Regions from separate parts of the Microbispora sp. H10836 genome, predicted to be linked through region 3. Evidence: riboswitches for the same ligand, from Rfam matches in the RefSeq annotation. Region 3 holds a riboswitch; each other region holds the start of a gene.
The links. Region 3 has a riboswitch for cyclic di-AMP ahead of HHX30_RS34830 (hypothetical protein). Riboswitches for the same ligand answer to the same signal wherever they lie in the genome.

Region 1 (3,268 bases), on a different contig from region 3:
CGGGGTCCACACGGAGGACGCCGAGGCGGGCCCGGGAGACGTACGACCGGCGGGTCGACTCCCAACCTTGACGACCTTCGCGGCAGGCGTTTACCGTCCCTGGAGGGTGGGCCGACGAATCATCGTCGTGGGGGAGGGCGGACGATGGGTGTTCCCGAGGTCGTCTACCGAGGTGACAGTCTCACCTCGGATTTTGATCGTGCCGGTCTCACCGAAGAGGACTTGCTTCTTCTCGCGGAGCTGGCCAAGGGCGTGACCGCCGACCGTGTGGGCCGCAGTCTCGACGTCAGCGGGCGCACGGTGCGGCGCCGGCTGCGGTGCATCTGCGACCGCATCGGCGTCGCGACGGCGATCGAGGCCGTCGCCTGGGCGGCGCGCCGCCGCCTCATCTGACCGCGCTCCGGATCGCACGACGTCGCGGAAAGACGCCGGAGAAAGCGGCGATGTCGAGGAGCGGCGCCGCCGGCGAGGGCGGCTCAACCGGCATGCGCTCCGGGTCGCGCGATCTCGGCGGCGCGGCTCGGCCGGGGTGCGCTCCGGGTCGCGTGGTGCCGGCGTCGCGGCTCAGTCGGCGACGCGCACCGCTCCCGCGAACGGCCGTCCGGCGATCTTGGCGATGTGGATGACGTCTCCCGTGCGCGGCGCGTGGATCATGTAGCCACCGCCGATGTAAAGGCCCACGTGGTGCAGGTCGGAGTAGAAGAACACCAGGTCTCCCGGGCGGAGCTGGTCGCGGGAGATGTGCGTGCCGGCCGTCCACTGGTCGCCCGTGTAGTGGGGCAGGCTGACGCCGACGGACTGGTAGGCCGCCATGACCAGGCCCGAGCAGTCGAAGGAGCCCGGGCCCTCGGCGCCCCACACGTACGGCTTGAGCTGCTGCCTGAGGGCCCAGCGCGCCGCCTGGGCGGCCTTGCCGTCGCCCACGATGGGGAACGACATCCGGCTGCGCGTCTCGCTGCCGACCGTGCGGGAGACCTGCCGGTAGAGGCTGCTCTCGGTCTTCTTGATCAGCTTGGTGATCTTGTCGCGGCGGGAGTCGAGGCCGGCGAGCAGTTTCTTGACCTCGGCCTGCCGGGCCGACGCGCTCTCCCTGGCCCGCGCGGCGGCGTCCATGGCCTTGGTGACCTCGGCGACCTCCTGGCTCTCCTGCAGCTCCAGCGCGTACGTCGTGGAGGCCTGGCTCAGGTACTTCCGCGGGTCGACGTTGCTGTCGATGAGCACGAGCGCGTTGCCGAGCCCGTTGGTCATGTAGGAGTGCTGCGCGAGGGCGCTGGCCTTCTGCCGGCGGACCTCCAGCTCGGCCTCGCTCTTGGCGAGGTTCTTCTTGGCGAGCTCGGCGGACCGCTCGGCCGCCTTCAGGCGCACGCGCTCGCCGTTGTACTGCTCGGTGAGGCTCTCGATCTCGGTGTAGAGGCTCTCGACCTGTTCCGTGAGCTCTTTGAGGCTCGGCTTGGGGTCGGCGGTGGCGCGGACCACCGGGGCGCCGAACGTGATCGCGGTGAGCGCGACGCCGACGAACGCCAATCGGCGGATGGCACCCGGACCGGCCGTGCCGGATCCGGACCGTCGGCGGCGGGCGTGCCTGCCCGCCGGCCGTCCTCCACGCGTGCGCAACCGAGCTCCTCTCCCACATGTGCCCCGCGGCAGGCCGTGGTGGAGCACGGCCATGTGGCGGGGCACTACTGAGCGCCTACCGGGTTAGCTGACGGGTTCGGGCCGGAGTAGCCCTACCTTGGTGGATTCACCCCTTGACGATCTGAGACCGAACCGATCCTGATCCTGCAGTTGGGTCCCCGGCTCCCCTCCGCACTCGGTGCTTCGAAGATTCGGCGCCCGGTCGCCGTGAGCGCTCACGATGACCGGCATCGTCGCTGGACGATAGTGCACGGCGAGTTCTTGCTCAACCAGAACTCCGAAACCCGTCTACGTTTGACAACCAAATGATCACAGCTGGGTCACGGACTCAATGGTGGTACGTCCGCTTTCACCTGCGTTTGGAGCGATCTGAGGTGTTGCACGTGCCGCGCGGGCTGCCGGAAAAAGTGGGACGAACCGGATCGTGGTCCTAACGGACGGCCGGGCGTTCTTCCGTATCCTGGCGGCTACAGAGGGTCAGATCTCATGTCGGGTACGGCGTTTGGGAATGACCGTTATCCGCAGAGGTCGTTCGTGCCGACTGCGAGGGATCGGACGCCGTCCGGCTAGGCTGGCCGCTCATGGAGCAGGTCGCCGCGCAGACATCCAGTGGTTCGGGTGCCACGGCCGTGACGGTGCGCCGGGCCAGGACGCCGGACGTCCGGGCGATCCGGCGTCTCGTCGACGCGTACTCGGGCGTCGGGCCCCGACTGCTCAAGAAGAGCACGGTGACGCTCTACGAGGACGTGCAGGAGTTCTGGGTCGCGGTGGTGGACGGGCAGATCGTCGGCTGCGGCGCGCTGCACGTGCTGTGGGAGGACCTCGCCGAGATCAGGACCGTCGCCGTGGACCCCACGGTGCGCGGTGGGGGCATCGGCCACCGGATCGTCGCCGCGCTCATCGAGACCGCCCGGGACCTCGGCGTGCGGAGGGTCTTCTGCCTCACGTTCGCGGTCGAGTTCTTCGCCCGGCACGGCTTCCGGCCCATTCAGGGCACGCCGGTCTCTCCCGAGGTGTACGCGGAACTGCTCGCGTCGTACGACGAGGGTGTCGCCGAGTTCCTCGATTTGGAGCACGTCAAGCCGAACACTCTGGGGAACACCCGGATGTTGCTGCACCTCGACCGCCGTTGACCGCCGTTCACGGTCCGGCAGGTAATGATCTTGACGTGAATTGTCAGTGTCCGCAAAGGTGACTGTTGTTACACCTGTCGCTACTTTTGGCAATATCAGCGTGTGCTACGGACGTGCGGCGCATGCGTCTTCGAAACGAGGTGACACGGTGAGCACCGGACAGCCGCCGTACCCACAGGACGAGTCGGACGGAACGCCACCGCCGTCATCGAACCCCGGGTACGGCACGGACAGACAGGCCCAGGACTACGACCCTGACGTCACGGTCGTCAACTATCGCCACACGGGGCAAAACACGGGCCCGCAGCAGCCGCCCGGCTACGACGCCGCCCAGGGCGGCTACGGCCAGCAGCAGGGCTACGGGGCTCAGCAGGGCCAGCAGCAGTACGGCCAGCAGGCCCCGCAGCAGGGCTACGGGCAGCAGCAGTACGGCCAGCAGGGCTATGGCCAGACGGGACCGCAGCAAGGTTACGGTCAGCAGGGCCAGCAGCAGTACGGCC
Region 2 (3,268 bases), on a different contig from region 3:
TTCCGGTTCCGGTGGACGTTCGGCACGGCGGCCGTGGCGGCGCTGTTCGTGGACGCGGCCGTCGTCGTCGGCACGTTCGCCTGGCTGGGCAAGCCGATCGACGGGGTGTTCCTGGCCGCGATGCTCACGATCATCGGTTACTCGGTCAACGACAAGGTCGTGCTGTTCGACCGGGTGCGCGAGCTGTGGCCGGTGCGGCGCGGCGAGCCGTTCGGCCGCGTGGTGAACGCCGCGATCCTGCAGACCGCGCCGCGCACGGTCAACACCGGACTCGGGGCGCTGTTCATCCTGGCGGCGCTGGCGGTGTTCGGCGGCGACTCGCTGCGGGACTTCGCCGTCGCCCTGCTGATCGGCATCGTCGTGGGCACGCTGTCGTCGTCGTTCGTGGCCGGGCCGGTGGCGATCGCGCTGGAGCGGCGCTCCGGTCAGCCGCCGCCGGCTCCCGCCGCACCGCGGGTCAAGCCCGCGCGGCGCGACGGCTCCGGCGCGGTGGTCTGAGGCCGGCACGGCCCCCGGGGCGGGACGCCCGCCCCGGGGGCCGTGCGGCTACTGGCGGCCGAGCGCGCGCAGCTGGGCGGGCGTCAGCGCGGAGACGTTCTGGTCGATGGGCGAGTCGGTGTACTGATGGATCGCCCAGGCCTTCCAGTCGGCGGGCGGCGTGATGTCGCCCGGAGCCTTGCTGTAGTGGGCCACCCAGAGCGGGTAGTCGCCGAGGCCGCGGCCGTACTTGTCGGCGAAGTTCCAGCCGCTGTAGAACATCGGCTTGGTCCCGGTCTTGGCCGTCACGTACTCCAGCCAGGCCTTGGCCCACTCGTTGACGTGCTCGACCGACTGGCCGTCGCTGGTCTCCAGGTCGAGCACCAGGATGTCGCCGGGCTTGCCCGGCTGCGAGCTCACCTCGTCGAGGAAGTGGTCGGCCTCGGCGATGGGGTCGTTCTTGGGATGACCGTAGTGGTAGACGCCGCGGACGATGCCCTTCTTGTCCAGCTCACGCCAGTGCCGGGGGAAGGACGAGTCGACCCAGGACGTGCCCTCGGTCGCCTTGATGAAGCCGAACTGCGCACGGCTGTTCATCCAGTCGTGGTCGGCCTCGTAGCCGGAGACGTCCTGGCCGTACGTGTGCGGGTTGGCGTAGGCCGGAGCGGGCAGGACGACGGCCGCCGTGACGCCGGCCGTGGCGGCCGAAACCGCGAGGGTCGCCGCCGCGAGGGCGGAGCGCAGGCGCCGGCCGGAGGGCCGGCGACCGAGGGAGGGGCGGTGGGTGGACATGTCGGGGTTGACTCCTTGCTTCCATGCCGCCTACCGGGTTAGCTGACGGGTTCGGGCAGGAAGTGCCCTACGGGCGCATCTGGGGGCTGCTCCCGATTCACCCCGGAGAGAAGTGGGTCCCCGGCTCCGCAGATCGCGGATTCGGCGGCCGCACGGTCATGGCACCGCGCGGACCGGGCAACGACACGGCAAGGGATACGGCACCGGAGGCCGGTCGGTACCCCAAACCGTGTGCCCTAAAGGTACACACACCACCAGAATGGTGTAAACGGGACAAAACATGTCTTTACCTGCGACAACCCGGACCCACTCACAGGGGCGGCGCCCGAATCCCCTCGCCCGGCACCCAGGGTAAGGATCATGACTACTAACGGTAAGTAGTCATGAAATCTCGCAGCGTGAAAGAGTCCGTCACCGGAGAGATCACTCTCCTCCCCTCCCCGAACCAGGGCCGGGGACGGCGGCGAACGACGGAAGTGACCATGTACTCCTCCCCGAGGCGGGCGATGTGAGAGGCGTGCCTCATCACGTGGCGTGCGTCATGGACGGGAACGGCCGGTGGGCCGCGCAGCGGTCGCTGCCCCGCATCGAGGGGCATCGGGCGGCGGAGACCGCCGTGATCGATGTCATCGAGGCGGCCCACACGGCCGGCGTCGGGTGGCTGAGCCTGTACGCCTTCTCCACGGAGAACTGGCGACGTCCGGCCGCCGAGGTCGACGACCTGCTTCGGCTGGTTCGCCGCGCCCTCCGCAAACACGCCCTGTCCCTGCACACACGCGGAATCCGCTGCCGGTTCCTCGGTGTCACCGATCCGCGGATCCCGCCCGCGCTGGCCCGGGACATCGCCGACCTGACGACGCTGACCCGCGACAACCGGCGGATGACGCTGACGGTGGCGTTCGACCACGGCGGTCGCCGCGACATCGTCGAGGCCGCCCGGTCGCTGATCCGCGACGGGGTGCCGCCCGAGCAGGTCACCGAGGAGAGTTTCGCCCGTCGTCTGCCCCACCCCGACATGCCGGAGGTGGACCTGGTCATCCGCACCTCCGGAGAGCAGCGGATCTCCAACTTCATGCTGTGGCAGGTGGCCTACGCCGAATGGGTCTTCCCCCGGGTGCTGTGGCCGGACTTCCGCGCCGGGCACTTCTGGGAATGCCTGGAGACCTACCGGCGGCGCGACCGCCGGTTCGGCGGTGTGCAGGCACCGGCCCTGACAGGAAAGGAATGTCGATGAGCGACGCCGCACCCGCCGGAACCGACGCCGATCCGCTCGGCCCGGGATCGATGCTCCACCGGTTGACCCACCAGACACGCTGGGGGCTGGTGGCGACCCGGGCCATCGTCCTGGAGGCCGCGCACCCGCAGATCGGCGCCGCGCTGATCACCAACTCGACCTTCGTCGCGCACCCGTGGCGGCGCCTGCGCAACACCGTGCTCAGCGCGCAGCGGATGGTCGACCCCGACAGCGAAGTACGGCGGCGGGAGGCGGCCCGGCTCAACCGTCTGCACGCCCGCATCACCGGCACCGACGCCGAGAACCGTCCGTTCAACGCCGCGGATCCCGAGGTTCGCGCCTGGGTGGTGGCGACGCTGTTCGAGTCCACCGTCACGATGTGCCGGCTCGGCGGCGAGTCCCTCGACGGCCCCGCCCTGGACCGGCTGTACGCCGAGTTCCAGGCGTTCCTCGCACTGATGGACCCCTACGGCGGCAAGCTTCCGCCCACATTGCGGGAGTTCTGGCGCTACTACACGTCCGTCGTCGAGGAGCGGCTGGAGAACACCGAAGCGGTCCACGTCATCCTCGACCGCCTGTTCGCGCAGGTACCCGCGCCCCCTCTGCTCCGCGACCGGCCGGCCGTGTGGGCGGCGGGCAGGGCGATCGCCGGCCCCACGGCCAGCGCGATCATCGTGGCGTCGCTGCCCGAGTCGCTCCGCGCGCGACTGGGCCTCGCCGAGGTGCCCGGCACGCGCACGCTGATGCACGCCGCCTGCCTGTCCA
Region 3 (3,268 bases):
CGGAGAGCTGCCGCGCCGTCTCGCGCAGCAGGTCGCGTAGCGGGTCCTGCCCCGGCTGGCGTATCTCGGCCAGTGCGGCGCTCACCGACATCCGGTCCGTCTGGATCCGCCGGAACAGCTCCGGCAGCGTCTCGCCGATCAGCCGGGAGATCTCGCCCTCGGTCGCATCGCGGGACGCCTGGGCGACGGCGCGCTCGCGTTCGAGCAGTTCGAGCTCGTGCCCGGCCGCTCTGAGCAGGTGCAGCAGCGGGCCGTCCGGAGGCTGCGGTATCTGGGAGAGCGCGTCGGCGACCGAGGCGCCGTCCCGCACCTGACGTCCCAGCGCGGGCAGCGACTCCTCGGCCATTCGCAGTGTTTCCCGCTCCAGCCAGGTGAACCGCGCGCCGGCCCACTCGGCCTGCTCACGCAGCCGGCGACCGGTGCCGGAGTAGTGGACAATGGCCGCGACGGCGCCGGACAGGAGTGCGGCCGAGACCCCGCCGACGAGCGCCATCAGCTCTCTGGCCTCATAAGGGGCGGCGGATATCGCCCACAACCACGCGCAGGCCGTAATGATCATGGCGCCGAGAGAGGCGAGGGTTGCCAGTTCCCTCGGTGAAAACCTTCTCCGCGCCCGGTGGGGTACATCTACTGACATCGGCGTCCTCGGGGTGGCGGCAGAGCATGACAAGGCCGCGTCGAACCTGCTGTTCTCCCTGGTAGGCGGGACGGCCATGCGGTGCCGTTTCACAGCAGGGCGTGAACAGGCAGACACCGTAGCACCATGCCTACGACCAAGAACAGACAGTCACCTCGAACCATGTGGTTCAGTTCTAATCAACCATGAGTCAACTCATCCATTGACTAATACTCACTTTTTGGACATTCATAGATTTATGATGATGATTTTCCCTAGTGCGGCAGCCGCCATTTGCCAGCTGAGCTGGGTGTATGCGGTGGATAGGCGGGCTCGATGGTGGAACCAGCGGGCGCGGGCTTGATGACGGCGGCGCCAGGCCAACCAGTGCAGGTAGACGGCTTGCGGGCCTCTAGTACATCGAGATGTGGACGTGGTCGTAGTGGTTGGCGGTGACTCCGCCGCGGTCGGACATCGTCCGCCAGCCCGGGTGGCCGAGGTTGTAGATGCGCTGCTGCCAGATCACGTACATCACGCCCAGCTTCGGCCCGTTCTTGATGGCCCAGGCGGCCAGGCTGTCGCCCAGCGCCTTCATCTCCGGGGAGGGCATGGCGCCGCCCGAGCTCATCATGAAGTCGCAGGCACGCCCGAGGGGGTGCTCGCCGCTGTTCTCCGCGCGGTAGCAGCCCACTGGAAACCGCAGATCGAAGGTCTTGCCGACCTCGGTACGCATGAGCCGCATGCGGGGGGTGATGTTGTCGGAGCCGGCGGGCAGCTCCGGCGCCCACGAACCACCGGCCCGTCTGCCCGGGGCGATCGGGATGAGGGCGTCGAGCTTGTCCTTGATCTCGTCGATGAGGTCCTCTGCGTCCTCGCGCTGTGCGGCGACCTCGGCGGCCTGCGTCTTGAGCTGTCCGGTGAGCGTCTTGGCGGCGTCCGCGGCGCGTTGCCGCTCGGCGCGGACCTGCTCGAAGTGCTCGAGCCTGGCGGCCTGCTCCTCCTTGAGCTGGTAGTTCAGCGCGGCGGTGTTCATGTCGGGCAGCGCCATCGAGCTGTCGGTCTGGTAGCGCAGCCCGGCCATCTGCCGTACGGCGTCCCTGGCGGCCTCGTAATCGGCCTCCGCCTTGGCCAGCCGCCCGCGCGCGGCCTTCTCCTCGACCCGGGCGTCGGCGAGCGCGACCCGTTTGGCGTTGTAGTCGGCGATCAGCCGGTCGATCCTCTTCCGCAGGTCCGACAGCTCCTGCTTGAGCTGCTTCTCCGTCGGCTTGGGGTCGGCGGCGCCCGGGGCGGCCGCGCCGAACAGGAGGGCGGCGGAGGCGAGCACACCGACGGCCAAGGGGAACGCGCGGGGCAGAGCCCACTCCTCTCCACGTGCCTGCCGGGTTAGCTGACGGGTGCGGGCTGGAGGAGCCCGGGCAGGCGGCTGCCTTGACCCCAGATGCGTGATTGGGTCCCCGGCTCCCGGGCGAGGCGCCCGGGATTAGGCGTACCGGCTGTGACAACCGGTGCCAGGGATACTACTGGTAAAGAAACTCCAGGTGCCACCCAAGTCGCAACCGTTCGGTGATCAAGTCGTGACCACCTCGCGGAGCATCCGGGCGGCCTCCTCCGGGAGCACGTCGTTGACGAACGCGCCCATCGCCGACTCCGAGCCGGCGAGGTACTTCAGCTTGTTCGGCGCACGCCGGATCGTGAAGAGCTGGAGGTGGAGATGGGCCAGGTCGCGCCGGTAGGTGACCGGGGCCTGGTGCCAGGCCGCGACGTACGGCATGACGACGCCGAACAGCCCGTCGAGGCGGCGCAGCACCTCGATGTAGAGCGGCGCGAAGGCGGCCCGTTCCTCGGGCGACAACGCGGGGATGTCGGGCACCCGGCGGTGCGGGTAGACGTGCACCTCGAACGGGTACCGCGCGGCGGCCGGGACGAAGGCCGTCCAGTGCTCGTTGGCGGCCACCACCCGGGGGCCCCTCCGCTCGGCGGCCAGGACGTCCGCGAACAGGTTGCCGCCCCGGTGACGGGCGGCGGCGTCCAGCATCTGGCGCGTACGCGGCGTGACGTACGGATAGGCGTAGATCTGCCCATGGGGGTGCGGCAGCGTGATGCCGATCTCGGCGCCGCGGTTCTCGAAGCAGAAGACCTGCTCCACTCCGGGCAGTGCGGACAGCTCGGCCGTACGGTCGGCCCACGCCTCGACGACCAGCTCGGCCTGCTCGTCGCTGAGGGAGCTGAACGACGCGTCGTGGTCGGAGGTGAAGCAGACGACCTCACAGCGCCCGATCCCCGGCCGCACCTCGCTCAGGCCGCCCACCTGCTCGTACGCCCCGGTGTTGAAGCTGAACGACGGGAACCGGTTCTCGAACACCGCCACCTCGTACGGCGAGGGGATCTCCGAGCCGGGATGGGCCGGGCAGAGCGGGCACTCCTCGGCGGACGGCAGGTGGGTGCGCGTCTGACGATGCCTGGCGACGGCCACCCACTCGTCCATCAGGGGGTCGTAGCGCAGCTCGGAGGCGAGCGGGCGCGGCGGCAGGTCCCTGGGGTCGGTGGCGCCGTGGTCGGCGTCGTCGCGCCGGTCGAAGTAGATCAGTTCGCGGCCGTCGGCGAGATGGGTGATGGTGCGCTTCACAGAGCGGTCTCCAACTTTCAGCGTGC

Region 1: it holds a riboswitch for cyclic di-AMP, as region 3 does, so the genes downstream of both, HHX30_RS39065 (C40 family peptidase) here and HHX30_RS34830 (hypothetical protein) in region 3, are expected to answer to the same signal.
Region 2: it holds a riboswitch for cyclic di-AMP, as region 3 does, so the genes downstream of both, HHX30_RS32720 (glycoside hydrolase family 25 protein) here and HHX30_RS34830 (hypothetical protein) in region 3, are expected to answer to the same signal.

The regions. Positions count from the first base shown of each region.
Region 1 covers NZ_JABBWU010000038.1:3,185-6,452, reverse strand. Annotated here, with positions in the region: gene HHX30_RS39070 (LuxR C-terminal-related transcriptional regulator) at 145-393, shown strand; gene HHX30_RS39065 (C40 family peptidase) at 565-1,524, opposite strand; cyclic di-AMP (ydaO/yuaA leader) riboswitch at 1,673-1,826, opposite strand; gene HHX30_RS39060 (amino-acid N-acetyltransferase) at 2,217-2,768, shown strand; partial or broken gene HHX30_RS39055 (hypothetical protein) at 2,974-3,268, opposite strand, start outside.
Region 2 covers NZ_JABBWU010000023.1:42,561-45,828, forward strand. Annotated here, with positions in the region: gene secD (protein translocase subunit SecD) at 1-498, shown strand, start outside; gene HHX30_RS32720 (glycoside hydrolase family 25 protein) at 547-1,269, opposite strand; cyclic di-AMP (ydaO/yuaA leader) riboswitch at 1,282-1,426, opposite strand; gene uppS (polyprenyl diphosphate synthase) at 1,787-2,503, shown strand; gene HHX30_RS32730 (oxygenase MpaB family protein) at 2,500-3,268, shown strand, end outside.
Region 3 covers NZ_JABBWU010000026.1:101,140-104,407, forward strand. Annotated here, with positions in the region: gene HHX30_RS34825 (sensor histidine kinase KdpD) at 1-559, opposite strand, end outside; gene HHX30_RS34830 (hypothetical protein) at 1,029-1,952, opposite strand; cyclic di-AMP (ydaO/yuaA leader) riboswitch at 1,975-2,113, opposite strand; gene galT (galactose-1-phosphate uridylyltransferase) at 2,184-3,242, opposite strand.